DNA from 4 places in the Bacteroides sp. QWL-09 genome. Region 4 is predicted to be linked to each of the others. Evidence: riboswitches for the same ligand, from Rfam matches in the RefSeq annotation. Region 4 holds a riboswitch; each other region holds the start of a gene.
The links. Region 4 has a riboswitch for cobalamin ahead of AC4PG5_RS03740 (DUF5074 domain-containing protein). Riboswitches for the same ligand answer to the same signal wherever they lie in the genome.

Region 1 (7,891 bases), 1.2 Mb from region 4:
TTCGAAAACAATATGAAGAGACCGAGAAATATAATCTGAATACAATAGCTTCAAAACCGGATGTCTCGGGTTTAATTTTTTATTGTCCGACCAGAGGACTGATTTCGGAACATTTTAATGCAGATCAAAAACATTACGGTTTGGACATTGCTGCCAATCCGAACGAGAGTGTTCTAGCAACCATGGATGGTACGGTGATTTTGAGTACCTATACGGCAGAGACGGGCTTCTTGATTATGGTTCAGCATAGTCAAGACTTTGTTTCGGTGTATAAACATTGCGGATCACTATTAAAGCATGATGGCGATAGAGTAAAAGGGGGCGAGGCTATTGCTCTAGTGGGGAATAAAGGGACTTATAGTACAGGTCCTCATCTTCACTTTGAACTATGGTTTAAAGGACGGCCCATTAACCCTGAAAGTTATATCGTTTTTTAGAGGGATTTAGATAAAATGAATTTAGATAAAGAGATAAAGAAAAAACAAATAGCGATACTTGGATCGACCGGTTCGATAGGAACTCAGGCGTTGCAAGTGATCGAGGAACATCCGGATCTTTATGAACCTTATGCCTTAACGGCCAATAATCGCGTTGAATTGTTGATCGAGCAGGCTCGTAAGTTTCAGCCGGAGGTGGTCGTGATTGCCAACGAAAGTAAATATACCACCTTAAAAGAGGCTTTGCAAGATTTACCGATCAAGGTATATGCGGGATCTAAGGCTTTGGCCGAAGTGGTGGAGTCGGCTCCTATCGATATTGTACTTACAGCGATGGTTGGTTATGCGGGACTATTACCGACGATGAGCGCGATTCGTGCGGGTAAAGCGATTGCATTAGCCAATAAAGAGACGTTAGTCGTTGCCGGTGAACTCATCAATCGATTAGCTCAACAATACCGTACACCGATATTACCTGTCGATTCCGAGCATTCGGCCATTTTCCAGTGTCTGACCGGAGAGATCGGTAACCCGATCGAGAAGATCATCTTGACGGCTTCGGGCGGCCCTTTCCGCTCTTGTTCTATGGAAGAGTTGCAGAAGGTCACTAAAGCTCAAGCTTTAAAACATCCGAATTGGGAGATGGGAGCTAAGATTACTATTGACTCGGCTTCTATGATGAATAAAGGGTTTGAGGTGATCGAAGCGAAATGGCTGTTTGGTTTGCAACCCCAACAAATAGAGGTGGTGGTGCATCCGCAATCGGTGATCCATTCGATGGTGCAATTTGAAGATGGGTCGATTAAAGCGCAGCTTGGCCTACCCGATATGCGATTGCCCATTCAATATGCTTTCTCTTACCCCGATAGGGTACACTCGTCGTTCGAGCGTTTGGACTTCTCTAAGTGTACTCACCTCACTTTCGAACAACCCGATATCCGCCGATTCCGTAATCTGGCTTTGGCTTATGAAGCGATGGATCGCGGTGGAAATATGCCTTGTATCGTGAATGCGGCCAATGAGATGGCGGTGGCTAGCTTCTTACGCGAGGAGATCGGCTTCTTGGAGATGAGTCGTGTGATTGAGCAGACCATGGAAAAAGCTTCGTTTGTGGCTTCTCCAACCTACGATGATTATGTGGCGACCGATGCTGAGGCTCGTCGTTTGGCAGTCGAACAACTAACAACATTGAAATTATAACCTAAAAATAAAATAGAAAAGAACTGATGGAAACATTTTTAATTCGTGCCCTGCAGCTCATCATGAGTCTCTCATTACTTGTTGTGATTCATGAAGGTGGGCATTTCCTTTTTGCTCGTTTATTTAAAGTCAGGGTAGAAAAGTTTTGTCTGTTTTTCGATCCATGGTTCACTCTTTTCCGATTTAAACCGAAGAAGAGTGAGACCGAATATGCCGTTGGTTGGTTACCTCTTGGGGGTTACGTAAAGATTGCCGGTATGATCGACGAATCGATGGATACGGAGCAGATGAAACGTCCGGAGCAACCTTGGGAGTTTCGTTCGAAACCCGCTTGGCAACGGTTGTTTATCATGATTGGAGGCGTGTTGTTTAACTTTATATTGGCGTTATTTATCTATTCGATGATTCTTTTCGCTTGGGGCGATGAATACATCCAAATACAGAAAGCGCCGTTGGGAATGGAGTTTAACGAAACGGCTAAAACAATTGGTTTTAGAGATGGTGATATCTTATTGTCGGCCGATGGGAAAGCCTTCGAACGATACGATGGGGATATGATGAGTCAGTTGGTGGAGTCGAGTGCGGTAACCGTGCTTCGCGAAGGCCAAGAGGTATCGATCAATATTCCGGAAGATATGATGCAACGTTTGATGACCGATAGTGTACGTTTTGCTAACTATCGCATTCCTTATGTGGTCGATAGTTTAGTCCTTAACTCTCCGGCAGCTGCTGCGGGACTTCAGGTTGGCGATAGCATTATTGCCATGGATGGACAGTCGATTTCATTCTCTGATTTCTTATATGAGATGGAACAACGCCGCCAGGGTAAAGCATCGGTGGCTAATGATTCGGTCGATAATCATCTTTTCGCATTAACTTATAGTCGTGCGGGAGTGATCGATACATTGACTATGCGTGTAGACTCGGCCTATAAGATGGGAGTGATTGCTCGTATGGAAACCACTAAGCTGTTGCCTACTATCAAGAAAAACTATACATTCTTGGAGTCTTTTCCTGCGGGGATTAGTTTAGGCGTGAAAACGTTAAAGGGCTATGTGAGTAACATGAAATATGTCTTCTCGAAAGAGGGCGCTAAACAGTTAGGTGGCTTTGGTACTTTAGGCAGTATCTTCCCGGCAACTTGGGATTGGCATCAGTTCTGGTATATGACTGCTTTCTTATCGATTATTCTAGCCTTTATGAATATTCTCCCTATTCCGGCATTAGACGGCGGACATGTTTTGTTCTTATTCTATGAGATCATTGCTCGTCGCAAACCGAGTGAGAAGTTCATGGAATATGCGCAAATGGGAGGTATGATCTTATTGTTTGGCTTACTGCTTTGGGCGAATCTAAACGATATTTTGCGCTTCTTCTTTTAAAAGAGTGGTCTGAGCCTTTTGCTCTATCCAATCAAGAGAGAAGGACGAGATCGATCGCTTTCTCTTGATTATAATGCATCCCTTTATTTCATCCTTTGGGCGTTAGTCGAAGAATGAAATAAAGGGATTGTTCTTTTTAAAATTTTACGCTCTTACTCTAAATAGCTGATGATGGTGTGCGATAATTGTTAGAAGTTACGGTGAGGCGATGGTGGAGTAATGCTGAAGTGATGCTGAAATGATGCTGAAATGGTGGTGTAGTGATGATGCAGTAATGGTGGAATAACAGTGGAGTAATGTCGAAGCGATCGTGAATGGGCGGCGAATCGATCGTGAGTTGATTATCACGGTGTCTGAGCGAATGCTCTTGTTGATCTTAGTGGCTGTCTCCTTGATCTTAATCGTTAGCAGCGTTTCATTAGCCGGTGATGCCGTCGGATTTTTTGAGCCCTCGAACGAAGGCTCTTCAGCCCTCGAAGGTGGGCCCATGAGCCCTCGAACGAAAACCGAAGAGCCCTCGAACGAGGGCTCAACTCCAGCTATGGACAAAACGGCTAATTGCCTTTTAGTTGCGATTATACAAGGTTCGATTAGACTTAATTGTATCGGCTTATTTTCTTCGGACCATGTACGACGCTTCTTCCCTTATTTGAGATGGAGAATGCGCTGGTTGCTGCTGCCTCGAAACTCTAGGAAAGGGGAATAAAGATCCTGTTCAAACCGACCGTCGACGAGCACATCGATGTATTGAAGGACGGCATAAAGTTTGGGATCGTTTTTGATTTCTTCGTAGGTGTATCCGGTATAACACCAAATGTTCTGTTGAGTTTCGGCCTTGAGTCGTTGTGCCAAGGTTAGCAACTCTTCCGGATGATAGAATGGATCACCGCCCGATAGGGTGACGCCGTCGAGCAAGGGGTTAGCGTTGATTTCGGCAATAATGTCGGTGGTCATCTCCTCTGTCAGCGGATGACCGGCACAGGGATTCCAACTCTCGGGGTTATGGCAGCCCGGGCAATGGTGCGAACAGCCTGCCAGATAAATGGAGTATCTGATGCCTTCGCCATCGACAATGGTTTCTGAATAGGTATTTAAGAGATTCATTGTGGGTCTAGTGCTCTACGATAAAGATGAAAACAACATGGTTCACTTTCCGCACGGAAAAGCAGACCATGTTGTCCAATAAAAAAGGGTTGATGAATTATCCGTGTTTTACACGGTCGTGCTCTTCAGCTCTCTTGGCTGAGTTCCACGAATTTAAATCGCCGGTCAGATAACCGGTGATGCGGCGCATGCGAAGGATGTTCTCGCTCTGACAAACCGGACATTTATCGTATATCACCCCTTTATAGCCACAATCGTTACACGTGTCTACCGGGTGGTTGATCGATCCGTAACCGATGCCTTGGTCGTGCATGACTTTAACGATCTTAACGATAGCACGCACATTCTTCTGAGCTTCACCATCTAGTTCGACGTAAGTAATGTGTCCTCCCTTAGTGATGGCATGGAATGGGGCTTCGCATTTTATTTTTTCGACGATGTTGATCGGTTCTTTGACATCGACATGGAAAGAGTTGATGTAATAATCGCGATCGGTCACTCCTTCTATCACCCCATATTTGCGGCGGTCCATCCTTGTGAAACGACCGGACAAGCCTTCTGCAGGTGTAGCCAAGACCGAATAGTTCAGTTGGTAGCGTTCTTTATAATCGTTTGCTACTTTGTTCATCTCTTCAACGGCTGCATAAAGCGTCTCCCAAGCTTTCGAACAGTGGCCGTGTCCTTTACCGTAAAGGGCCATCATGGCGTTGTGTCCACCGATGAATCCAATTCCTAATGTTCCACTGCGAAGAACATCGCCGACTTGTTCGTCGGGATGAAGGTTGGCTCCACCTTTCCAAACGTCGTTGGCCATCATGAATGGGAATTGACAAGCCAGCGCTGTGCGTTGGTATTGATAGCGTTCGTTGAGTTGTTCGGCAATGAGCGTGGCTTTTTCATGTACCATCTCTAAGAAACAGTCTTTCGCTTTTTGTTCGATAGCCTCTTGATGGTGTTGGTCTTCAACCATGCCTTCTGCTTTGATCCGGGCTTCAATGGCCAATCTTGGCAAGTTCATGGTGGTGAACGAGAGATTACCACGACCTAAAGAGCTTTTCTCTCCCCAGATATTTTCGTAAACGCGTGTGCGGCATCCCATGGTTGCCAATTCGTAGCGGTAGCGTTTTGGATCGTTGGCATCCCACTTGTCGTTGGTGTTGAATGGGGTATCGAGGAACATAAAGTTCGGGAATAGCGCTTTTGAGGTGGTCTGACAAGCTTTCAGCATCAAGTCGAAGTTGGGCGTGTCGTAGGTTAGCTGCATCGCTTCTTCGATGGTGCTTGCTTTCATCGCTTTCTCGAAGTCTTGCTCTGAATAGGAGATGCCGTCTTTCACTTTAAAGATCTGGATTGGGAAAACGGGTACTTCACCTCTGGTACCTAATCCTTCGATGGTGGCTTTAAGAAGTTCTTCGATCACCATACGGCCTTCGGCTGAGGTGTCTGTTCCATAATTGATGGAACTGAAAACCACTTGGTTTCCTCCTCTAGAGTGCATGGTGTTCAGGTTATGGATAAACCCTTCCATGGCTTGATGGGTATCTTTGCGGGTGAGCGCAAAAGCTTTGTCGATAATTGGCTGTAGATGATGCTCGTCGATGGTTGCTCCTATTTTGCCGAGAGCGTCGCATAGCGCATTGCGTTCGGCTTCGCTGTTGCGGAGTGAGGGCAGGTGTAATTCCACTAACTGACGGATCTCTTTCTCCTCCAAAGTTAGGTTTTGTTCGATTAACGAGCAGAAACTCAATAGTGAGGTTAAATGTTTACGGAACGACTTGCCAACCCCTTTAGCCATGAAGAAATCGAATGCCGGAATGGCCTGTCCTCCATGTTGTTCGTTTTGGTTGGTCTGGAAGATAATCGTTGCCAATGTCGCATAACTTTGAATGCTCTGTGGGGTACGTATGCTTCCATTTTTAGTTCGGAACCCCCGTTCGAACAAATCGTCCATATCGTATTGTATGCACGTTGTGGTTTTAGTGGGGTAGTAATCTAAATCGTGAATATGGATATCACCAAGTTGATGAGCTTCGGCAAATCGTTTCGGCAATAGATAGCGATAGGTATAGTCTTTCGTGACTTCCGAAGCAAATGTCATCATTTGCCCAGCAGGCGTGTGACTGCTCATGTTGGCATTGCTTAGATTGACATCATTCTTGTCAATAGCTACAATACCATCCATGATTTGTTTCATTTGAGTTTTTTTACCGCGTTCGGTGTTTCGCCATTCGCGGTAGATGATATACTTTTTAGCAACCTCAGGACGGTTTTTCATCAGTTCCTTCTCAACCAAGTCTTGAATCTCTTCAACAGTGATGGTTGGAGCGGTAAACTTGTCGATTACACTCATCGTGATATCGGCGATAAGTTGTTGCTCGTCTTTAATTCCTGTAGCATTGAATGCTTTTCCGATGGCGTTCTTGATTTTGCTAATAGAGAAATCTTCTCTCTTACCATCGCGTTTGATGATACAAATTTCTGCGTAGTTCATAACTTTAACTCCCGAAAGTGTTAGACAATAATGTTTCTTCTGTTTGATTGTGGCAGGTCTTCTGACTTATCTCTCCTTCGCACGCCTTCCCATGTCTTGACAAAGTGACGTAATGTGCGGATTCCTAGAGAATTACAGCAGCGGGTACTGTCGCCGAATTACACAGCGTTCCCTCATGACTAAGTCGCTTTTAGTACCGTAATCGATTACAAAGATAGAAGTTCTATCTATAAAAACAAGTCTATATATTGAAGTTTTTTTGGGCAACTTTTCTTTCTTGTTGATATCTAAAGTTTTCCGTTTTGGAAAACTTTTTTAGTGAAAATCGCTGTGAAATTTCTCTTTTTTTATTAAGGGGGTGGTTCGATTTTAGTTTATAAGCTTTTTAGTTTTGAGACTTTGGAGTCTTAAGGTTTTGGAGAGTTGGATAGAGTGTTGATATGAACAAAAGTCGCTATAACCTATTATTTTGTTATAGCGACTTTTGTTAGATGAATCTTTTGCTATTGATTGATTTTCTTAGCTGTCCTATTGTGTGGGATTGTCTTTTTTCAAGACGACTTTTCCGCTGTATTGTTCAGAAATGATTTTTCGAAAGGCGATGAATTCTATGTAGTCGTCTTTGGAATATACTCCTTTGTGCATTAATAAGCGGTAAGTGGCAACGATCTCGTTTTCATGAATGGAGATTGAGGACTTAAACGTTCCAAATTTGCTTTTCATCTCTATGCTTTTGGGATAACCTTCCACACTGTATCCATTCGGTATTTTGATGCGTATACTGTCGGTGTCATGGTAGCCATAACCGATGGATATCGGTGAATGACGAGTCGTTAATGGCGGGTTATAAAAGCTACGACGGAAAATATTGGTGGGGATAAAGAGGCGATTGCCCGTTTTATGCCCATATTGATCGGTTTGAATCTGGTAATCGATCGTGATTTCCGGATGATCGGTTTTATTCTCTTTAATTTTGATTTGATCAATCATAGCATGGGTGAGCTTGATTTCTTCTCGAAGTGCATCTTTTTGTTTATTCGGTTCTAAGTCTATGATTCCTGACTGATGGTCATATTGGAATAAACGGGAGATTTCTTCTACTGTGATCGTTGCCGATCCGGTTGGCGATATACTTACCGTGGCTTTGTTGTTTTGGGTGTTGAGAGAGTCCGGATAAAGCGGAAGGCGATAAACCTTTCCTCCTTCCGGGGTAATCAATAGTCCGTCGTGTCCCGCTATTTGCTGATGGATATATCCAAAAGGAAGTCTAGGGTTGG
Region 2 (7,891 bases), 340 kb from region 4:
TTCAAGTCCATCAGAAGATTCTATTTACTTTGAGCAAAACATAGAAAAAGGGACAATAACAATGTCTGATAATGATAAGTATATCGAATTATTTGATGATATTCTAAAAGACTATCAAAATGAAGATGATATGGGGGGGTAGCATATTGAAAACCATAAAAAGCGGTATATTGATAATGTTTTTCTCACTAAAAAAGCACCTACATTTAACTGTAAGTGCTTGATTATCAATGCGAGCGGTAAGCGAGGCTCGAACTCGTGACCCTCAGCTTGGGAAGCTGATGCTCTACCAACTGAGCTACTACCGCATGTGTTGTTGGGTCTTCCTTTAACAACGTTACAAATATAAGACTTATTTGATTACGTTGTTCTTCGGTTGGGTGTTTTTTGTAAAAAAATATAAGGGTGCGTACCTCAACGGTGCACACCCTTTTCTGTTTGAAATATAATCTATTTTGTGTCTGGATAAATTAATATGAGCGAGCGAAGATGACGCGGCAAGCCGAAGGTTTGCCTGTAACCATACATTTACCTGGTTCTTTGTCGCCTTCAACAAACGACTCGAACGGGATACAACGAATGGTTGCTTTAGTCTCTTCCTTAATCTTTTCTTCTGTTTCGGTTGTACCGTCCCAATGAGCCAAGATAAATCCACCTTCTTCGATCTTTTCTTTGAATTCTTCGTAGCTGTCTACTGCAGTGATGTGAGCGTTACGATGATTCAATGCTTTAGTATAGATGTTGTTTTGGATCTCTTCAAGTAAGTTTTGAACATATTCTTCGATGCCATCGCAAGTAACGGTCTCTTTTTGTAGCGTATCGCGGCGCATCACCTCCATGGTGTTGTTCTCTAAGTCGCGACCACCCATGACTAAACGAACCGGAACACCCTTTAATTCGTAATCGGCAAATTTGAATCCGGGACGCTTGTTGTCGGCATTGTCGTATTTAACCGAGATGCCCATTGCTTTCAGATTCTTCACGATGCCGTCGATCTTTGCATTAATTTGCTGGAGTTGTTCGTCGTTCTTGTAGATCGGAACAATAACCACTTGGATAGGAGCGAGGTGTGGAGGAAGAACCAAACCGTTGTCGTCGGAATGAGTCATGATTAATGCACCCATTAGACGAGTAGATACGCCCCATGAGGTTGCCCAAACATATTCCATCTTGTTTTCTTTGTTCACAAACTGTACGTCGAATGCTTTGGCGAAGTTTTGTCCAAGGAAGTGTGACGTACCACTTTGCAACGCTTTTCCATCTTGCATCATGGCTTCAATGGTGTAGGTGTCGAGTGCACCCGCAAAACGTTCGTTGGCCGACTTAACACCTTTGATTACCGGAACAGCCATGTATTTTTCTGCAAACTCAGAGTAGACGTTCAACATCTTGATGGCTTCTTCTTCTGCTTCTTCACGAGTGGCATGGGCGGTATGACCTTCTTGCCAGAGGAACTCTGCTGTACGAAGGAACAAACGGGTACGCATCTCCCAACGGAAAACGTTTGCCCATTGGTTGCAAAGGATAGGAAGGTCGCGGTACGACTGGATCCAGTTTTTATAGGTGTTCCAAATAATGGTTTCTGAAGTTGGGCGGATGATGAGTTCTTCTTCGAGTTTTGCTGCCGGGTCGACAACAACGCCTGAACCATCTTCTGCATTTTTCAAACGGTAATGAGTCACGACCGCACATTCTTTAGCAAAGCCTTCAACGTGTTCTGCTTCACGGCTTAAGAACGATTTTGGGATAAGAAGTGGAAAGTAAGCATTGACGTGTCCTGTTTCTTTAAACATTGTATCTAAGAAATGTTGCATCTTTTCCCAGATGGCGTATCCGTAAGGTTTGATTACCATACATCCACGTACGGCAGACTGTTCTGCCAAGTCTGCTTTTACCACCAAATCATTGTACCATTGCGAGTAGTTGTCGCTGCGTTTGGTGAGGTCTTTCAATTCTTTTGCCATTATATTATTGTTTTTATAGATTGCAATTAGCCAAATAGGTTGCAAAAATACGAAAAAGCTTTGAACTCTGTCCATAGTTCATGCAATATTTTGAGGAATACTAAGGACGATAGGTTGGCTTTATCCGATTGGAAACTCTTTTACATTTGTTTTTTTATAGATAAACATTTGTTTGATAGGTTTGTTATTTATAGTAAATATGATACTTTTGTTGGGGTAGCACTATTGGTTTTGATACTGTATTCTTTTGAATGATGAGCTTTTGCTTTTTACGGTTGTTGGGATGATGCTTCGTCTGATGTCTGTTTTTAGAAAAGTGTAAGTCTGTTATTACGTTTGATAACCAGATGGTTGTTGCTCCTCTTATGATCATTTATTGATTTTATTTTTAAGTATTTATTTAATAAAACGAAAAAATATGGTAACGCGCTATTTTTTATTTATTCCATTTTTATGCTTGATTTTTTTGCTGCAAGCTTGTAGCAATAATGATCCGGCGTGTAGTTCGACAACAAAAGTCTCTTTTTATATCACTGATGCACCCAAAAGCAAAGATGTGAAATTCTTACATTTAGATGTTCAATCGGTAGACTATTCGGTTTCGGGCGATGAAAAATGGGTGAATCTGGATATTCAACCTAAACAAATTGAATTGTTACAGTTTAATAACGGTAAGGATTCGTTGCTGTCGAATGTTAATTTGAATGAAGGGGAGAAAATCAGTCAGATCAGATTGGTGTTAGGGGATAATAGTACGATCACCTTGTCGGATGGTACGACTCAAAGCATTAAAATTCCTAGTGGACAAACGTCTGGGTTTAAAATCAATGTTCAATCGAATGTTGAGGTGACTAGTGGATATAAAGTGGTGATCGATTTCGATGCCCAACGGTCTATTGTGGCGAAAGGAAACGGCAGCTATTCTTTAAAACCGGTTATTCGAGCTTATATTGAGGCTAACTCTTCGTTTGTTGAGGGCTATTTGACTCCGGATAAACAACAAACTAAAGTTTTCACGGTCAACTCTGCAGGGGATACGATCTCAACCGTTTCGGATACGTTGAATAACAATTACTTTAGACTTCATGGCTTGTTCAGCGGGGCTTATAAGCTTGAAGTTCAGAACTTGGAGGATGGACGTATTGCAACATTACAAGAGGTGGTTAATGTGGTTGGAGGAACGAATGTTTCTTTAGGTAGCTTGGCTATCCCGGCTTATCCTGAAACTGCGCCGAACAATGAACAATAGATCATGAGTCATAAATAGCTGATAACGGTATGGGCAATTAACATAAACGATCGCTATATCTTACTGATGAAGGTGAATTAAGGAATCTAAATGGGATTCTTTAATTCACCTTTTTTTTATCTGCAATTGTGTTATTTATAAAAAAGAGTATCTTTGTGGCGTTTTGTTCCATGTGCCTCTTAAGCATAGGATTAAAAGGGAACGAAGTGTGAATCTTCGACGGTCCCGCCGCTGTAAACTCCTTTAATAGAAGTTGTTTCATTTCTGTTGCCACTGTTCGCTTGTTCGAATGGGAAGGCTGAAGCAACCGGAGAATAGTCAGAAGACCTGCAAAACAAAGCCTCCATCTAGCTTTCGAGGATAAAGCCGGAGAATGATGACTTTCCTTCTAACTCTATCAAGCGTTTTAAGTGGTCATGATCTCTTTCGACTTTCAATCGTTTCGATTGGTTTTATCCTTTTGTGTCTTGGGTGGCGTTTTGAAACTTATCTTGGATAAGATGGGTTTGTTGTGATGAGGATTATGATAGCTTTATAATTGAAATGAAAGATTGGGTTATGATTAAAAACAGGCGACTAGTAGCCGGGATTTTTATCTTGTTGAGTTATGGTTCGGTTGGGGCACAACGTGTCGATACAACCACTGTTCAGCACATTGATGAAGTGACGGTTAAGGCAGTTCGTATGCCTAAGCAGGTGATGGCACCGGTTCCTGTTCAGGCTTTTTCGGCCGATCATATCGAACAGCTTGGTTTGCAGAACATGGCGGATGCCGTTCGTCGCTTTTCCGGAACAACGGTACGTGATTATGGTGGCATCGGGGGACTGAAAACGGTTTCTGTACGAAGCTTGGGTGCTTATCATACCGGAGTAGCTTATGATCAGGTGGCTGTGAGCAATTGTCAGGCAGGGCAGATTGATATCGGTCGATTCTCCTTAGATAATGTAGGGATGGTTTCATTGGCGGTTGGTCAAAATGATAACTTGTTGCAGTCGGCAAGGTTGTATGCTTCGGGAGCGGTGTTGAGCATCTTGTCTGTTCGCCCGGATCCTAGTGAGGCAAAGAAATTTGGTTTTAAGGGACAGGTACGTGTGGGGTCCTTCGGACAAGTGAATCCTTATGTGCGGTTCACACAAAAGGTTGGGCAGCGTACTCTCCTTGCAGTGGATGGCGATTGGATGCGTGCCGATGGAATGTATCCTTTTACGTTGAAGAATGGGGCACTGGTCACTAAAGAGAAACGTGAGAACTCTGATATTACAGCGTGGCACACGGAGGCTAACCTTTATCACACGTTTAAGGCTCAGGCCAAACTGAATGTAAAGGCTTATTATTATAACTCGGAACGAGGGTTACCGAATAGTGTTGTGTATTATACTAGTGGTCGGAACGAACGTCTCTGGGATGAGAATTTTCTTTTGCAGGCGCATTATGAGAAGGTCTTTAATTCACGTTGGAAGATGCAGGCGCAAGCGAAATATGACTATTCGTGGAATAAATACGCGGACTTTAATGTGCAATATGAGAATGGGAAACAGATCGATGTTAACCGACAGAATGAATATTATGGATCGTCTACGTTGCTTTATCAGCCTTTGAAGGAGTTAAGCGTCTCTTTGGCACAAGATGTGGCTTATAATACGTTGGATAAAAACTCTAATATGCCGAATGAGATTAATCCGAGGCGGTGGACTTCTCTGACTGCACTTAATGCTCAGTTGGCATTCGAGCGGGTTACAGTGGTTGGCGGCTTATTGAATACATTCATTTCCAATAAAATACCGGATGGCCAGAAGGTCACTCAAAAATGCCTGACGCCTTCGGTATCGGTTTCTTATCGCCCTTTTCATACGGAATATTTAAATATTCGCGGATTGTATAAACAGAGCTATCGGGTGCCGGCTTTCAATGACCTTTATTATGAACGGTTGGGGAATACCGGCTTGCGTCCGGAAAAGGCAACGGAATATAATTTAGGTCTTGGATGGAGCCGCTCGTTGGGGCGATGGGCGGACTATCTCTCTATTAATGTGGATTTCTTTCACAATGATGTTAAGGATAAGATTGTGGCTTTTCCGCAAATTCCTGTTTCAAAAATGGTGAATTATGGACGGGTCAGTGTGGATGGTGTCGATCTGAATGCTAGCCTTAAGTCACGTTTGTCCGATCATTGGGCGATGGTGGTGAGTGGTGGCTATACGTTCCAGAAAGCCATCAATGTGACGAACAAGGAGGATAAAAACTACAAGGATCAGATTCCTTATACGCCAAAGCATTCCGGCAATGGTAGTGTGACGGCTGAAACGCCTTATGGCATTCTAACTTATTCTTTTATGGCAGTCGGAGAGCGCTATGTCCTGGCTCAAAATCTGCCGGAAAATAGGGTAGATGGTTATTTTGAGCAGAACCTGTCGTATTCGAATAAGTTTAAAATTGGCGCTGTTCGCTTGGGAGCGCAATTCGACTTGGTTAATCTGTTCAATATTCAATATGATGTGATTAAGTTCTATCCGATGCCAGGAAGGCAGTTTAGGCTGACTTTCAAGGTGGAATTATAAAACCCGATGGCTAAGATCGAACGATCGTTATAATCGAATACATCGAATACATCAAATACATCGAATACATCGAATAAATAAAATCGTGAGTCGAATAATAGAATTATAAATATCAATTAATTTAAATAAGTGTATGAGAAAGAAGAATTTGTTTTTTAGTTTACTTGGTTTGTTAACTCTCTTAATGAGTTTTACTTCTTGTAGCAATGAGGATGATAGTTGGAATGATATAGGTTCGGTAGTTGAATTGCCTCGAACAAGAGCTTTTGTTTTGAATTCAGGCTCTTATAATGGTAACAATTCTGGTTTGGCTTTTTATGCGCCAAATAAGAATGCTGATTTTATTAGCAACATTTACCTCAAACAGAATAAAAAGGAACTTGGTGATACCGGACAATCAATGATTGAAGAGGATGGCTATATGTATATATTGGCCTATGGCTCTAAACGATTGGTTAAACTAAATTCTGCGGGAGTGGAAATCGGAAGTTTATCGTTCTCGAACTTGGATGGTGGACCTCGTGATTTGGTTTATGTGGATGGTAAGCTTTATGTCACCCTTTATAGTGGAAAAGTGGCTCGCATCAATACTGAGACTCTTGTTCTTGAGGATTATGTTGCTGTGGGACTGGCACCTGAAAACATTGTAACAGTGAACGGTAAGCTTTATGTGGCTATCTGTGGCTGGACTAGTGATCATAAAATTTATGATAAGAAAGTGGTAGAAGTTGATATTAATACTTTTAAAGTGAGCAAAGAGATTGAAGTGACTGTCAATCCTAATCAGTTGAAGGTGCTTAATGGAAATCTGTTCTTGATTTCATGGGGTAACTGGGGGGATATTGGCTATGATTTACAAAAGATCGACCTTAAGAATAAGACGTATGCGGTCACTCATCTTGGTGTGGCGACTAAGATGACGGCTTATGGCAAATCGCTTTATCTGGTGAACTCGGTGACCGATTGGGTGGCTAAAAAGACGGTTAATACGTTCTTTAGCTATGATGATTCAACCGGTAAGATCATTGATTCTTCTTTCTTGAAGAATGCACCGGAGAAATTGGCTTCAGAGAGTGTGTATATGATGGAGGTGAATCCGAATAATGGAGAGATTTATATTGGGGTTTCTAACTATCAAGCAAATGGTGATATTTATCGTTTCGATGCTTCCGGTCAGTTTATTGAGAAATTCGATTGTGGAGGATTGAATCCGATGGATATGGCTTTCTTTAATTAATCGGTGAGATGAAACAAAACCATTTTTTGGTCCTACTCTGCATGGGGCTTATCGTTCTTTCTTCCTCTTGTGGAGGAGGAAAGACGAAACAGTCGACTCATGCGGGAGAGGCGTTGGAGATGCGTTATGCTCAAAGACTCTCTATCGAGGACTGTGGAAATTATACGAAAGTGGAGGTGCAGAATCCGTGGGATACCGCGAAGATTCTGCAAACTTATTTGTTGGTCGATCGGGAGCAAGCATTGCCCGGCGATTTGCCTAAGGGAGTGGTGGTGCGTACTCCATTGACGAAGAGCGTGATTTATTCGGCTGTGCATTGCAGCTTGATGGATGAGCTTGGTGTTTTTAACGCCATAGCCGGAGTGTGCGACTTGAACTATATCAATTTGGATAAGGTGCAACAGGCTGCTCGTGAGGGTAAATTGCTTAATCTGGGGGATGGACTAGCGCCGGATATTGAGCGGATGATTGATTTGATGCCTGATGCGATTCTGCTTTCGCCGTTTGAGAATAGCGGCGGTCATGGGCGGGTCGAACAGTTGGGAGTGCCGATCATTGAATGTGCCGACTACATGGAGACCTCTCCTTTGGGACGGGCCGAATGGATGCGTTTCTATGGACGTTTGTACGGAGTTGGCGAACGGGCGGATTCGTTATTCGCTACCATTGAAAAGTCGTACCTCGAGCTGAAAGCGTTGGCGACTAAGGTCGATCATCGTCCCACAGTGATCAGCGAACTGAAGAGCGGATCGGCTTGGTATGTGCCGGGTGGACAGAGTTGGATCAGCGTGTTCTATCGCGATGCAGGAGCTGAGTACCTTTTCAAGGAGGACTCGCATAGCGGTTCGGTACCTCTGTCGTTTGAAACGGTGTTCGATAAAG
Region 3 (7,891 bases), 340 kb from region 4:
GTACATTATCCCAGACCTCATCTATTTTGTTTCGTGCATAGGCATATGCGTAATTCCCGGAGAGAGAGAATCCTTTGAAAAGTTTGGCTAGGGCATTGATCTCAAATCCTTTAATTAAACCTTTGTCGGCATTTGTGTATGATTTGAGTTGGTCTAAGACTTGAATTTCTGATTCTGAAATCCCAGCTGCTCTAGCTTGGTTAAGTATTGCATTTACTTGCTCTTGCGGGAGAACTGAAAATGGAGTGGTTACACTTGAAATCATATTAGAAATTTGGTTGATGTAACCTGTGGCCGATAAGCTAAGCCAATTGGCGTTATATTCTACATTCAAAGAAACGTATTGACTATGTTCCGGTTTTAAACGAGTGTTGCCTAATGTGATGGTTTTCGTGCGATTGAGTAAATAGTAAAGTTCATCCAATCCTGGTGCACGATAACCGGCTGAATAGGTGCCTCGAACGTTGATCGGTCCATTGGAATACATTAAAGCTAATTTGGGGCTTAGTCGGCCTTTAGCCGTTTCATGATAATCGTATCTTGCTCCGGCTATGGTTTTGAAGTGATCGGCTAGTTTCATTTCGTGTTGTACGTATCCGGCTAAGGTATAAACGGCCTTATCAACTCCGGCAGATGGACGATCTAAACTTTCTGAGCGATAATCGAGACCAAATACCGTTTGACTATTGTCGAAAAAGCTGAATATCCCTTTGGCTTCTGCTTCATAGAAACGTTGAGTCTTCACTTTGTTATAGTCTCCAACTTCATAATTCTTCGCTTTAGGTATACGAATATATTTATAGTTTTGCAGGTAGTTATCGTTAACCAAATCGAGTGTAATAGACGATTTTTTGCTCAATAGATAACGTCCTCCAACCCCTACATTGTACGATTCATAGTGTAAGTCGTAGTCGGAACTGCCGTAAACGGTCGACTCGGCGACCGGACGATCCGTTAATTTCCAATAATATCCTCCATTGGCATATAGCGAGAGCTTATCGGTTGGGCGGTAAGTGAACTTTTGGTTGATCAAGTTCGAATGGAAACCGGTGGACATGAGTCCTACCGTAGGAATTAACGAAATATTGCCTTTTCGGTCGGCGGAATAGGCTTCATCATTCGTACGCCAACTGTCACTTTGGTCGTGCTTGTAAGTGGTGTATGAACCGAACTTCTCGTTAGCAATATTGGCGTTAACCGATTGTGTGAATTGTCCGTAGCCTTCGTATCGAGTGGAAGAGCTAACTTGCATTACATTTTTAGGTTCATCGGTGATGATATTAATCACTCCGGCAATGGCATCCGATCCGTAAAGTGATGAACCAGCTCCATTGAGTATCTCAATACGTTTCACTCGACTTAAATCGATACGTGACAAGTCGATATTGTTAGCGACATCGCCAATCAGCTTTCGTCCGTTAATTAGAATGAGCACGTATTTATTCGACAATCCGTTCATCATTAAATAAGAACCCATACTGTTGGTTGAAAATGAAAGTGAAGGTACAAGCATGGTCATTGCTTGTTGAAAGTCTGTGATTCCGGCTTTTTTAATGTCGGCTGCAGTCACAACTGAAACGGGAGCCGGTGTGCTTTTTAAGCGTTGATGAGTACCTGTACCGGTAACTACAATAGGGTTTAAATCGACCGTTAACTCTTGGTTGGTTGTTGTCGGGTGCTGTGCCATTACTCCCAAAGCAGCATAACCTCCTAATAAGGCTGCTACTAAGCATCTTTTTCTCATGGATGTTTTTTGATAAATGTTAATAAATACCCTCCTGACCCCGGGATGGCTTGATTATTTGCTTTGTGTAGGCAGGTTTCCTGACTTATTCTGTTGAAAGAGATAACCTTCCCGTTAATGACTAAAATTAACAGTGGTAAGCAGAACTTCTTTCAACTGCTCCATCTTTTGAAGAAATAGAAATTACAGTAGCGGGCACTGTTTCGGTCTCTCACCGAATTCCCTTTTATCTGTTATATGGAAAATATAACAGATCACCTAAACGCCGCCAAAGATAGTAAATCTGTTGAATAGTAAAAATCTGTTTGATAAAAAAGGAACAATAATTGTCTAATTCATAGATATACTGATTTAAAAAAGTATGTTCTGTGGTATACTTATGAATTGCAGATTGTGCTAGCCTCTATTAATGGGAAGTCTGATCAAATTTCAATGGAATTTTTGCCAATATACTGGGCCTTTTCTGCTAAAAGGAGTAACGTCTATGTAACTTCTTTTTGCTTTTATAATGATTTACAAATTAGTTGGTTAACACTGTTTTTATGTTTTTGGGAAAAAATGTAAATAACACCTTATTACGGGATTTTCTTGTTTTTTCTTTCAAAAGCGTTTATTTTTGGCCTTTAATTAAGAAATAGTAACCTGAAATCCCTGATGATGAGTCTGGAAGAATCACGCAAAAAAAGGAAGTTTGAGCAGTTTTTTATTCAGACTTATCCGAAGGTCAAAGCTTTCGCATGTAAGATTTTACATTCGGAGGAGGATGCGGAAGATATTGCGCAAGATATATTCGTCAAATTATGGGATAATACTCAACTTTGGGAGAGTAAAGAAACATGGGATAGCTACATTTACGTAATGACTCGTAATCATATTTACAACTTTCTTAAGCATAAATCTATCGAACTTAACTATCAGGAAAGATGCACAAAAGAGGATTGCTTCTCTTCTGAGTTTGATATTCACGACCAGCTTCATGCTAAAGAACTTCAACTTCTAATAAAGTTGACATTAGATAATATGCCCGAACAACGAAAAAAGGTTTTTACTATGAGCCGGAAAGACGGCATGAGTAACCAAGAAATCGCTGATCAATTACAACTTTCTATTCGTACAGTCGAACGACATCTCTATTTGGCTCTGCAAGATCTGAAAAAAAACATTTTAATTGTATTTCTTATAACTTTGATTGCGTAGTGAGCTAACCTTCATTGTTTATATAGTATAGGGCTATCAATAGTTCCTTTTTATCTCTTTTATATAATTATGAAAAACATTGATTTTGGTTATGTGGCTGTACAGCCTTCTATTTTCTTTTCAAAGACTATCAACTGTCAATCGGTTGATTACGTATATTCTAGTTTTACTCGATTAATGCCACTTCCAAGGATATCATCATAATCTTTGATTTGCTTTATGCGCTTTCTCTGATAATATATATGTTCCTTCTTATAGCTAAGGACTATAATGAACTCATTTACCAATGTAACTTAATACTATTATGATAAAAATAAATTCTAGATTATTACTATTAACATCTTCACTTGGTGCCACTTCTGTTTTAATGGCTCAACAAACGGCAGCTCCTAATATCATTTTGATTATGGCTGATGATTTAGGCTGGGGAGATGTTGGTTTTAATGGTAATACTTCTATAAAGACCCCTTGTTTAGACCGATTAGCTTCAGAAGGAGTTGTTTTCGAGCAATTTTATTCAGCGGCACCATTATCGTCTCCGACTCGTGCTAGTGTGCTCACGGGAAGGAATGCTTATCGTATGGGCGTATTTGCTCCTAATGTGGGAATCTTACGTCCGGAAGAGAAAACATTACCGGAGATTTTAAAAGAAAACGGATATACTACTGGACATTTTGGAAAATGGCATTTAGGGACTCTAACTTGTGAAGAAAGAGATGCCAATCGAGGTCGACCGGAAAACAAACATTTACTTAATCCACCGGCGGAACATGGATATGATGATGGGTTTGTTACTGAATCTAAGGTACCAAGCTACGATCCAATGTTTGCACCATTATCTAACGATGGACGTTTTTGGGATTATTTATCTGAACATGATGCTCGAAAAGAGTATGGCACATTTTATTGGGATATAAATGGCAAGAAGGTTGTGGATGGGTTAAATGGTGATGACAGCCGAGTAGTAATAGATCGCGTGGTTCCTTTTATAGATCGTGCCTTGAAACAAGGGAAGCCTTTTCTAACTACAGTCTGGTTTCATACACCTCATCTACCTTGTGTTGCGGGACCTGAATATGCGTCTATGTACGAGGGGTTGTCGCTAGAGGAAAGAAATTATTATGGTTGTATTACGGCTATGGACGATCAAATCGAACGTCTAATTCAATTTCTAAAACTAAAAGGCGCATATGAGAATACAATCTTGTTTTTTTGTAGTGATAATGGTCCAGAGTTGCGAACCCCTGGTAATGCAGGCCAGTTTAAAGGGGAAAAGCGCTCTTTATATGAAGGAGGTATTCGGGTTCCTGCTTTTATGATAGGAGGAAAAAAGGCTTTGACAGATAAAGTTAAACAACCTTGTAGTACATCTGATTATCTGCCGACTATACTAGATCTAGTTGGAATTAAAAATACGAATCCAGATCAACTGGATGGGGAATCTTTTACTCCATTTTTATATTCAAAAAATGCTTCTCGAAATAAACCACTTGTCTTTTGTTCCGGTAAGCAAGGAGCAGTGGTTACTTCTACCTATAAGTTATATTATAACGAAGGCAAATATGAATTGTATGATTTGAAGCAAGATCCTATGGAACAACTTGATATTAGTGCTTCCCATTCTGATGAAGTAAAGAAATTGTCTGATTATTTACATCAGGAGTTATCGGCATATCGTCGTTCATTTGAAGGAGAGGAATATGGAAAAACTTCGGTGAACCGGATGAATCAAAAGTGGGAGGGAATCTTTGAAAAGTAAAGGTGAGCGTCTTTGTTTTATTGAGTCATGATCTCAATTTATTTAAAGTATGAAAAGATCTTTATTCTTCTTGTTTAGTCTTTTATTCTGGGTTTCAAACTCAGAAGGAAAGGTGAAATTGTCGAGTGTTCTAGGCAACCATATGGTTCTTCAACAGCACTCTTTGGTGAAACTTAGTGGACGTGCTGATTTAAATGCTACAGTGAAAATTATCACGTCGTGGGATAATAAGACTTATTTAGCTTCAGTAGAGAAAGATGGAACATGGAATGTGGAGGTCGTTACTCAAGCAGCAGGCGGTCCATATACCATTACATTCAATGATGGAGATCTACTTACTTTATGTGATATTTATATAGGAGAAGTGTGGTTATGTTCTGGGCAATCTAATATGGCTATGCCAATGAAGGGATTTGGAGCACAACCTGTATTTCAATCAAATGAGGTCATAGCTAATGTAGACGAGCGGTTACCGATACGTTTGTTTACTGTGGAACGTGCTGCTTCGAAAATGCGTTTGGATGAATGTAAAGGCGATTGGAAACTTCATACCTCTGAGAATGTGGCTGATTTTAGTGCAACAGCTTATTTCTTTGGGTATCAGCTGTATTGTTCATTACATGTTCCTATCGGTTTGATACAAACATCTTGGGGTGGCTCTAAAATCGAATCATGGATGTCACCTGAAAGTCTAGATATCTATCCGGAAATCTCTAGGAAACATTTAATGGACAATGTTACACCGGAGCAACCTCATCGATTGGCTTCCATGCTTTACAATGCAATGCTATATCCTTTGAAAGATGTTTGTTTTAAAGGATGGATATGGTATCAAGGTGAAGCTAATCGAAATGACGCTGATCTGTATCAGAAGTTACTCTGTACGTTTGTAGAGGACTGGCGTACTTTATTTAAAAAGAAAGATCTCCCTTTTTATTATGTTCAAATAGCCCCTTTCGACTATAAAGAGAAACCTTTGTCAGGGGCATTATTACGTGAAGCTCAGTTTAATTGTGAGAAGAAAATCCCTCATTCCGGAATGACTGTTTTGATGGATGCAGGTGATTCGGCTTGTATTCATCCGGCTCATAAGCAAAAAGCCGGAGAACGTTTAGCTTATTGGGCCTTGTCAAAGACCTATGAGAAAAAAGCTATTGTGAGCATAAAGAGTCCCCTTTTTTCGTTTACTATCCGATGGCATTGACACATTGCCCATTTGTCTCTACACCCGATTCAGAAGAATGGCTCCCACTGCGTTCTTCCACTTATAAAGGGAATTCAGTACACTTTCCCGATATGGTGGAATACACTGATAAGTTGGTTGGACGTGTCCTAAAGCAATTGGATGAATTGCACCTTAGAGATAATACCCTCATCATTTTCACGGGTGATAACGGAACAGATAGTCCCGTGGTTTCTATGTTAAATGGGAAACCCTATCCCGGAGGCAAAGGAAAAACGATCGATTCCGGAACCCATGTGCCATTGATTGTATCTTGTCCGAAAGGTGAAACGGGAACCGTTAATGATCGATTGATCGATTTTACAGATTTTCTGCCGACTTTGTGTGATGTTGCCGGAATAGAATGTCCTGCAGATTCAAAGATAGATGGAAACAGTTTCTATCCTCAATTGTACGGGAAAAAGTCAGGGGCAAGAGAGTGGATTTACTGTTGGTATGCTCCACGACAAGTGTTTGACGAAAAAGCGACGGTTTTTGCACGCAATAGGAAATATAAACTCTATCGGACAGGAGAATTCTATGACGTAGAAAATGATTTTTATGAAAAATATTCTATTGCAGAACAAACTATGACTAAAAAGCAAAAGAAAATATTTAGAGCTTTGCGAGCGGTTATTAACGGATATGAAGACGTTGCAAAGAAAAAAAGATAAAATCTTAAACAAAAAGATGTTTCTTGTTGAGTAAATTTAGTTGCTTAGTTGTCTTTTAAATATATAAAGAAAAAAAGATGAAAGATTATATCAGACAGATTATCCGAGTATTCACAAGCTCTTCTCATAATGAAGCCATTAAAAGAGAAGTGCACCAATGGCTAGTATCCCCTGAACATGCTGAAGAGAAAGAAGCAGCATTGCATGATTTATGGGTAGAAACAGAAGGCCAACCGAGCAAGGATATGCGTAAATCGCTGGAAGCTGTTTATCGCAAGACTGGTGTTGCTTCTTCTCAAAATAAACAACGTTATTCCTTGAAGTTTATGCGATATGCTGCAACTGTAGCACTTTTAGTCGCATCTGTATCTGTCACTTACTTTATAACGAAAGGCGAGTATTCAGAGGTTGCTATGGTCGAAAACTATACGCGCTTTGGTGAGGTGCTTACTATAAAATTGCCGGATGGTAGTGAAGTACAGACAAATTCGGGTACCTTATTACTCTATCCTGAGAAATTTACAGGAGATACTCGTACAGTTTTTTTATTGGGTGAGGCTAATTTTAAAGTAAAACCTAATCCGGAAAAGCCTTTTATTGTTCGCTCTAATACGATGTCTGTCACAGCTTTGGGAACTGAATTCAACGTGTCTTCATATTCTGAAAGAAATGAAATCGTAGCGACTCTGATTGAAGGGAAAGTTAAAGTGGTTTGTGGTGCTGATGGGAAAAACTATATTTTGCATCCGGGACAGCAAGTCTCTTATTTGAAAAACTCTGGGCAAAGTCGTTTAAATAATGCTGAAGTAGAGGATGTGATCGCTTGGCAAAGAGGCGTGCTAGTCTTTCGAAGTGTAACCGTGCAAGAAATGATTACAACCTTACAACGAAAGTATAATGTTACAATAGAATATCACGAAGATCGTTTTAATGATGATAAATATAACTTCCGTTTTTCAGAAAAGGCTACTCTTCAAGAAGTACTTGGCATCATGAAGGAAATTGTCGGAGATTTTGAATATTCCATTCATGGGAATTACTATAAGATAAAATAATATCATGAAATAAATATTTGTTTAACCTTTTATAAAAACGCTTGAAAACATGAAAAAAAGTATCCGGAAAAAGGTGGCCGCCTAATCCCGGATATGAAATAAAACTTTTTTTTAGTATACACAAATACTATCATTCGCAAAATTCTAATATGTGTTTAACACTAAAAACTTCACAAAAATATGAATATATATCGATTTAAATCTAAATTTATAACATTATTTTGCTGTTTGTTGATTACT
Region 4 (7,891 bases):
CGACGGAATATCCGTTATGAATTACCTTTTATTGGCGAGGTCGTCAAATTGCGACGTCAATAGAAAAGAATGATCTGAATAACCTATAAGATTAAAAAATATAATCCATTAAGACCGATGAAAGAATTACAATTAAGCGAACTAAACGAAAACGTCTTCGATATCCTCAGAAAGGAATGGATGTTAGTGACTGCCGGTACAATAGACCATTTCAATACGATGACTGCCAGTTGGGGTGGGATAGGATGGTTGTGGAACAAGCCGGTTGCTTTCGTTTTTGTCCGTCCCGAACGCTATACTTACGAATTCACCGAAAAGCACGACACGCTGACTCTAACCTTTCTAGGTCAGGAAAATCAATCGATTCATGCCGTATGTGGCAAGAAATCGGGTCGGAATACTGATAAGATCAAGGAAACGGGATTAAAGCCGATCGCTTCGGCTAGTGGAAATGTTTTGTTTGAGCAAGGACGCCTGAGCTTGGAATGTCGCAAACTCTATACCGACCTCATAGAGCCGGAACGATTCATCGACCCTACGCTGATCGATCATTGGTACGATGAAGCCCATGGAGGTTTCCACAAGATGTACGTGGTAGAAATCGAACACATCTGGGTAAAATAAAACCTATAGATGGATAAATAGATAAAACAATCGTTCATCTCTGAAAGAGATCAAAACAAACTTGCCGGATAGTCGTTTTCAAAGCTACTATCCGGCAATTCCTTTTTGATAAGAGATTAGAATAAGTCTAATGATCTATTTAAAAACAGTTGTTTTTATTTATAATAAGCAACCACGCTGTTCCCGTTAGCCACTCCGGTTTGGAAAGCATATTTAATCTCTTTCGTTTGTGGATTAAGAATGACGACATCTTGTCCCATACCGGTTAAGAAAAGATCGTCTGTTCCATTAATCTGACCAATATGATATTCCATCAACATTTCGATGCCAACGCTACTCAAGTTAAAATCGAGTTCCGTCACCGCATCTGTTGCCGGATCTAAAACATAAGAACTCCCTTTATAAGACGTCCAGTCAAAAGAGCAAGCATAAAGCTGACCGTTCATCATGGTCATATTGCCTACTTTTAGCCCTGTAACTTCGGTAATCTGATCATTGGCTGTAGTCAATTTAAAGAGCTTATAAGTATTATAATTGGTGCTAAAATAGATCGTTCCTTTGGCGGCTGAAACAATGCCGGTAGGGTTCTTCTCTGTGGTAATCACTTTATCTTCCTGCATCTTTCCCGGATCGACAACTGAGATCTTATTGTCCTCTCCTTGTCCGGAGTTGCAGACATAAATTTTACCGTCATTATAGCAAAGGTTCTCGGCTAAAGTACCGCTCAATGCAGCATGAGCATCTAAAGTCAGCGACAACGTGTCTAAACGTACCACTTCATTAGAATAGCTACTGATGTAAGCCTTACCGCCTTCAAAAATGATATTACGAGGTTTTGCAGGCGCCCCTTTAGCATCAACAAAGGGAATACGCTTAATCGACTTCCCATCGGCCGGATTGATCACCTCAATATAATTGGTCCCTTCGGTGGCTGCTGCTCCAAAACCAGGACCTGTCACCACACAATACATCTTACTTCCGTAAATTTTGAGATCGTTGCCGGTGTCTCCCAATGCTGTTCCGTTTATTGCCACAAATTGCTTCTTCAATAATTGTTTGGTCGCGACATCGTACCATGCTAATTCCGTATTTCCTTTGCCGGCATACCCTTCGCTTAAAATCCAATACCCCACAAGCTCCGGTTTCTTTTGCTGCTCAATCTTCAGATTAAGTGATTTTCCGGAAAGAGAGGTTAAGATCAGTTCGGTTGAACGTGCGGCATAATCGGCATTCGGTTGTACTGTAACCGTCAACTCTTTATTTCCTTCGGCATAATTCAAACTTCGGGTAGCCACTTCATCTTTAACCACTACCGTAACCCAATCGGGCAGACTGTTCATCGACCACTCTTCATTACTCGTCAAAGAAAAGCTTTGTTCACCACCTTCATAAGAGAATGCTAGGTTATCGACTTCCAAATCAGTGGCTAACTGTGACACAAAATCGTCGTGACTACAAGCCACAAAGCCAAGCATAGCGAATAACATCGCTAACAAATGAATCTTTTTCATGTTGTAAATAAATAAATGTATAATAAAAAGGTTGAATAATATTCCAGTCCACGGGAACTTATTTCGTCTATTTTGGCAGGTCTTCTGACTTACTCTTCCGAATGCATCCTTCCCAAAAGATGTTCTCTATAACCTTTATAAAAAAGGGAGACCATGTTTCAGTGGTAATGAGTATGGCATACGGATTTTGGTTGAGCTTACAGCAGCGGGTCTGTTCAGGACTTACACCTGATTCCCTTTTCATTACTCATTTCGAAGATTATGGAAATGGGTAACACCAAAATTCATGTAGCAAAGATAGTAAAAACATCCGATATCAAAAGTTATTGCTGTAGATAACACTCCATTTCCACAAGCGCTTTTATAGGGTACAACAGAGTCCAATTGCTCCTCAAAAGATTGAGCATCTTATGACTACATAAAGATTGAACCTTACACTACTTTTAAAATAGATTTTGTACATTTGTCGTTGGTACGAGAAAGAAGAGTCCGTACCCAACGCACACAAATACTAATTTTAAATCTATTATGGACCATTCAAAAAGAAATTTTCTTAAGGAAGGATTGGCCGGTGCCATCACGTTAGGAGCACTATCTCTGCCTGAGCCAATAAAAGCATTTACTCGTAAAAAGGAAAAAGCAAAACAAATCGCCCAACATCTTGTTATGATTAGCTTAGACGGTATATGCGTCGAAGGCTTTCAGAAGGCAAACACGCCCAATTTGGATAAATTGTTGGCTCAAGGCGCACTCTCGATTAAAACTCGTGTTGTCATGCCTTCGGTGACCTTGCCCAACTGGACTAGTCATCTAACCGGTAGCGGACCTGAACAACATGGGGTAGTGGATAACTCTTGGGAGATCTCAAAATACAAGTTACCGGCTATCGAGACTGACGATGAGGGGTATTATCCTTCTGTTTTTAAGGTCTTAAAAGATCAGATGCCGGAGATCAAAACAGCGTTTTATTACAATTGGGCTCCGCTCATCAACCCATACAACAAGAAATACTTTGATGAGATTTCCTTTTTAGAGGAAGACGGCTATCGTGCAAATTACGATAAAGCCTTCAACTTTCTAGTGACTAATCGAGCTAACTCAACCTTAACCTTTCTCTATTCAGTTCATACCGACCATGCCGGACATAAGTATAAATGGATGTCTCCGGAGTATATCCGTTCGATTGAAGAAGCCGATGTTGAGATCGGAAGTCTTATTGATAGACTAAAACAAAACGATTTATATCAAAACACTCATTTTATGTTCCTATCAGATCATGGAGGCCTTGAATATGGACACGGAGGAGTCAGTACGCATGAAATGATTGTTCCTTGGGGCATTACCGGTGCAAAGATTAAAGAAGGATTTATCATCGAAGAAGCCAATAATACGGTCAACACGGCTTCAGTCATCTTATTCTTATTTGGGGCGAAGCAACCGAAACCATGGACAGGAGAGGTCCCATATTCGATATTCAAAGAAAACTTATAAGGAATAAGAATCAAGGAAGCTTGAGGATCGATCTGCATAAACAGATCATCCGATCTTTAGGATAAATTGCTCGAACGTCCTCTATTACGAAATTAGCCGATTTTTGTATGCTTAGATACAAAAATCGGCTAATTATTTGATGAAATAAAAACTCGTTAAATCATTAAACTTAACTTTCTATTTCTTTTTCATCTGTTATTATTTTGCCTGAGGCTTCAACCATTTATCGAGCCATTCGAAGTACGTACGTTGCCAAAGGACTCCATTTTGAGGTTTAAGTACCCAGTGATTTTCATCAGGATAAATCAGCAATTGTGCCGGAACACCACGCATAATTGCGGCATCGAATGCAGCCATGGCTTGGTTTGCTAAGATGCGATAGTCTTTCTCGCCATGGATACATAGAATAGGAGTATCCCATTTATCGACAAACTGATGAGGTGAGTTCGCAAACGTCCGTTGAGCAATTGGGTTCTGTTTTTCCCAATAAGCGCCACCCATATCCCAGTTAGCAAACCATTTCTCCTCGGTCTCTAAATATTGCATTTCCATATTGAAGATACCATCGTGAGCAATGAATGCTTTGAAACGTTTGTTGTGATGACCGGCTAACCAATAAACAGAGAAGCCTCCGAAACTAGCACCAACGCAACCTAAACGATCCTTGTCGACAAACGGTTCCTTAGCCATCTCGTCAATAGCCGTGAAGTAGTCTCTCATACATTGACCACCGTAATCGCCACTGATCTGCTCGTTCCATTCCAAACCAAATCCCGGTAATCCACGACGATTCGGAGCCACAATGATATAATCATTTGCGGCCATAATCTGGAAGTTCCAACGGTACGACCAGAATTGGCTGACCGGACTCTGAGGTCCACCTTCACAGAATAATAGGGTAGGGTATTTCTTGTTAGGATCGAAATGAGGAGGATAAATGACCCAAGTCAACATCTGCTTACCATCCGTTGTCTTCATCCAACGGCCTTCTACTTTACCAAAGTCCATCTGATCGTATAGATGCTTGTTTTCTTGAGTCAGTTGAGTGGTATGACCATCCAAATTAACGGCATAAATCTCATCACCCATACTCATCGAATGACGCTTTGCCATTAATTTATCATTGCACAAAGCCAATCCTTCATAATCGTACATCCCTGATGTTATCGGCTTAATACTATCATTCGACAGATTTAAAGTATAGATGTGTGTCTCACCATGCCATACGCCGGTGAAGTAGATGGTTTGAGCATCTTTACTCCAAACAAACTCGTTAATATTCGAGTCGAAGGCTTTGCTCACGAATCTCTTTTCGCCTGTAGCCAAATCCATCACAAACAAACGGTTCTGATCTGCTTCGTATCCATCACGCTCCATGCTCAACCAAGCCACCGATTTTCCATCAGGCGAGAATTGAGGATTGGTATCGTAACCTTTGTTTTCTTCGGTGATATTGGTCTCTTTCTTACTTTTCAAATCGTAAACATAGATATCCGAATTGGTAGAAAGAGCATAAGCCAATCCTGTTTTCTTACGAGATGTGTAAGCAATCTTATCAGAAGTAGTATTCCAAGCCAATTGTTCTATACCCCCCCAAGGTTTCATCGGACTCTCATAAGGTTGTCCTTCCATAATATCGGTTACGTTGCTCAAAGTCTCTCCATTAAAATCGGCAATAAACGGATGAGGAGCTGTTGTCACCCATTCATCCCAATGTTTATACATCAAGTCGTTGACAACAATACCCGAAGCTTTAGGTAGATCCGGATATTTATCTGCAGTCGATTTCACCGTTTTAACCTGTGCAATGAACAAGATTTTTTTCTCATCAGGAGAAAATGAGAAGCCTTCGAGATCGCCTTCATAGTGACTCAACTGCTTGCGGTCTGTTCCGTCCGGGCTCATCTCGTAAAGCTGACTGCTACCGTCGTCATTGCTTAAAAATGCAATCTTTGTTCCATTTTTAATCCATACGGCTCCATTCTCTTGAAAAGTAGTACGGGTGATTTGTTGATTCTCTGTGCCATCGGCATTCATGACAAACACCTCACGGTTACTCTTGTTCTCAGGGATACTGTAATAAGCTACCGAATAAACGACCTTTTGTCCATCGGGCGATACCGACAATCCACCAATACGTCCCATAGCCCACAAAGCTTCCGGAGTCATGCGTTTACCGTCAATTTTCAAATCCGATTTCTCAATAAGCACCTGGTCTGTTTCCCCGGCTTGTTTTGCTCCGCCGCAGGAAGCTAACATCATTGCTGCCGACATGATAAATAAACTGGTTTGTTTCATAAGTATTTTAAATTGTAATAGCAGCAAACAGCAAGACATCAAAACCATCAGCTTACTATTTGCTCAATGAATAGTTATATAATCAACTGACGAAGATACTGTTTTTTTATTTGATTAACAGAGTTTAATTGAGAAAAAAACAATCAAATCAGTCCCTAACACGAATCGTCGTTTTTGGGAAATAGGGTAAAAACAAAGGCCGTCTCATCGTGAAATGAGACGGCCTTGTCTGTTTTATATTAAATGACGTAAGATACGATTTATTTCTTCTGACGATCTTTCATCATTTGCTCTTGCTGTTTTTGCATCGCTTCCAAACGAGCTGCAAATCCAGTCTTCTTCATTTGTTTCGGATCTTTCTTCTTTGCTTCCAAAATAGCCAACAACTTAGTCTCGTCGGTCGTTTTGCGAAGAACAATCATAGTCACCACACTGATCAAAGTCGAAATGAAGTAATAGTAGTTCAAACCTGAAGGATAATCGTTCAACACGAATAAGAACATCACAGGCATCAAATACATCATCCATTTCATAGCAGGCATCTGTGGTTGAGCACCGGTATCCTGCATTGTCATTGTGTATTTAGTGTTCAAGATGTTTGTTACCGTCATCAATAAACAGAACAAACTCAAGTGATCACCAAGAAGAGGCACATGGAATGGGAAAGTGATGAAAGCATCGTAAGTCGATAAATCGCTCGCCCATAAGAAGCTTTCCTGACGCAATTCGATCGCACTTGGCACAAACATAAAGAGTGCCATCAGAATAGGAAATTGTAGCAACATCGGCAAACAACCACCCATTGGGCTGACACCATATTGACTATAAAGTCCCATCATCTCTTGTTGCTTCTTCATTGCATCCTCTTTCTTTGGATATTTCTTGTTGATTTCGTCTACTTTTGGTTTAAGCACACGCATCTTAGCCGACGACATATAAGTCTTCCAAGTTGCCGGATATACAGCAGCTTTGACAACAATCGTTAAGATCAACAGAACAACGCCCATGCTCAATCCTAGCTTAGTCAACCAGTCGAAGATGTTAATCGTAAAGTATTTGTTCACTTCACGCACGATAGGCCATCCCAAGTAAACTAAATCTTCCAAATCCCAATCTGCATCCAGATTCTCATCAAGCGACTTCAAAGTCTTATAATGATTAGGACCGAAATAGAGGAACAAATCAGTTGTCTCTTTACCGGAAGGATCAAAGAACGTATTCATCTCAGCAGAATAATCTTTAATATATCCGCTACCTTGCTTCTCCATTTTGGAGTTCAATTTGGTTGAAGCAAACTGACGATTAGCAATGAATACAGAAGAGAAGAACTGGTTCTTAAAAGCGACCCAGTTTACTAAACCGTCGATCTTCTTCTCATCATCTTTACTAGCCGATAGATAATCAGCATGTTCTCCTGTAATTTTATAGGTCAGCTCAGCCAAACGATTCTCATACATGAATCCTTTTTCTTGTTGACGAGCCTTTTGTGCCCATTCGATATCGACATAATGAGTCGTCGATGAGAGCTTATCATCCATACCGGTTGCCTTGATCACAAAACTCATCAAGTAACTATCCGGTTTAAGCGTATAAATAAAATCAATATAACTAGCACTATCGGCAACTAAGCGCATCGTTACGCTACTGTCGTTTTGGTTGACTGCCTCAAAGTAATAGTCTTTGGTTTGAATGACTCCTTCTTTGTTGTAGAAGTTAAAATTCAATCCGGCTTCATCAGCATCGAACAAAACAACAGGGCTTGTTTTGTCTTGCGACTTGTACTCCTTCAGTTGAGCCGAATAAACACGACCTCCCTTATTAGATAAGGTTAGTGCTACAACATTGTTCTGAATCGTTGTGAACGTTTCTGAACCATTTTGTGCATTGAAGAACAATGAAGAAGAATCTTTCTGTTCAACAACTTTCGATTCATTGGCCAAAGCTGCAGCAGTCTTAGCTTCCAGTGC

Region 1: another riboswitch for cobalamin. It lies ahead of AC4PG5_RS12950 (anaerobic ribonucleoside triphosphate reductase); the one in region 4 lies ahead of AC4PG5_RS03740 (DUF5074 domain-containing protein).
Region 2: another riboswitch for cobalamin. It lies ahead of AC4PG5_RS05100 (TonB-dependent receptor plug domain-containing protein); the one in region 4 lies ahead of AC4PG5_RS03740 (DUF5074 domain-containing protein).
Region 3: another riboswitch for cobalamin. It lies ahead of AC4PG5_RS02390 (TonB-dependent receptor plug domain-containing protein); the one in region 4 lies ahead of AC4PG5_RS03740 (DUF5074 domain-containing protein).

Annotation. Positions count from the first base shown of each region.
Region 1 covers NZ_CM178748.1:3,202,550-3,210,440, forward strand. The annotation lists gene AC4PG5_RS12925 (M23 family metallopeptidase) at 1-437, shown strand, start outside; gene AC4PG5_RS12930 (1-deoxy-D-xylulose-5-phosphate reductoisomerase) at 453-1,637, shown strand; gene rseP (RIP metalloprotease RseP) at 1,664-3,019, shown strand; gene AC4PG5_RS12940 (hypothetical protein) at 3,215-3,508, opposite strand; gene nrdG (anaerobic ribonucleoside-triphosphate reductase activating protein) at 3,665-4,123, opposite strand; gene AC4PG5_RS12950 (anaerobic ribonucleoside triphosphate reductase) at 4,221-6,614, opposite strand; cobalamin riboswitch at 6,649-6,830, opposite strand; gene AC4PG5_RS12955 (DUF3858 domain-containing protein) at 7,143-7,891, opposite strand, start outside.
Region 2 covers NZ_CM178748.1:1,285,633-1,293,523, reverse strand. The annotation lists gene AC4PG5_RS05120 (hypothetical protein) at 1-142, shown strand, start outside; tRNA gene AC4PG5_RS05115 (tRNA-Gly) at 236-308, opposite strand; gene proS (proline--tRNA ligase) at 471-1,964, opposite strand; gene AC4PG5_RS05105 (DUF4382 domain-containing protein) at 2,383-3,213, shown strand; cobalamin riboswitch at 3,360-3,562, shown strand; gene AC4PG5_RS05100 (TonB-dependent receptor plug domain-containing protein) at 3,757-5,772, shown strand; gene AC4PG5_RS05095 (YncE family protein) at 5,906-7,009, shown strand; gene AC4PG5_RS05090 (ABC transporter substrate-binding protein) at 7,018-7,891, shown strand, end outside.
Region 3 covers NZ_CM178748.1:612,553-620,443, forward strand. The annotation lists gene AC4PG5_RS02390 (TonB-dependent receptor plug domain-containing protein) at 1-1,744, opposite strand, end outside; cobalamin riboswitch at 1,798-2,021, opposite strand; gene AC4PG5_RS02395 (RNA polymerase sigma-70 factor) at 2,399-2,941, shown strand; gene AC4PG5_RS02400 (sulfatase family protein) at 3,246-4,700, shown strand; gene AC4PG5_RS02405 (sialate O-acetylesterase) at 4,750-5,904, shown strand; gene AC4PG5_RS02410 (sulfatase-like hydrolase/transferase) at 5,895-6,596, shown strand; gene AC4PG5_RS02415 (FecR family protein) at 6,674-7,651, shown strand; gene AC4PG5_RS02420 (TonB-dependent receptor) at 7,832-7,891, shown strand, end outside.
Region 4 covers NZ_CM178748.1:950,169-958,059, forward strand. The annotation lists gene AC4PG5_RS03730 (MBL fold metallo-hydrolase) at 1-63, shown strand, start outside; gene AC4PG5_RS03735 (flavin reductase) at 118-624, shown strand; gene AC4PG5_RS03740 (DUF5074 domain-containing protein) at 780-2,135, opposite strand; cobalamin riboswitch at 2,193-2,432, opposite strand; gene AC4PG5_RS03745 (alkaline phosphatase family protein) at 2,664-3,626, shown strand; gene dpp5 (dipeptidyl-peptidase Dpp5) at 3,825-5,924, opposite strand; gene yidC (membrane protein insertase YidC) at 6,185-7,891, opposite strand, start outside.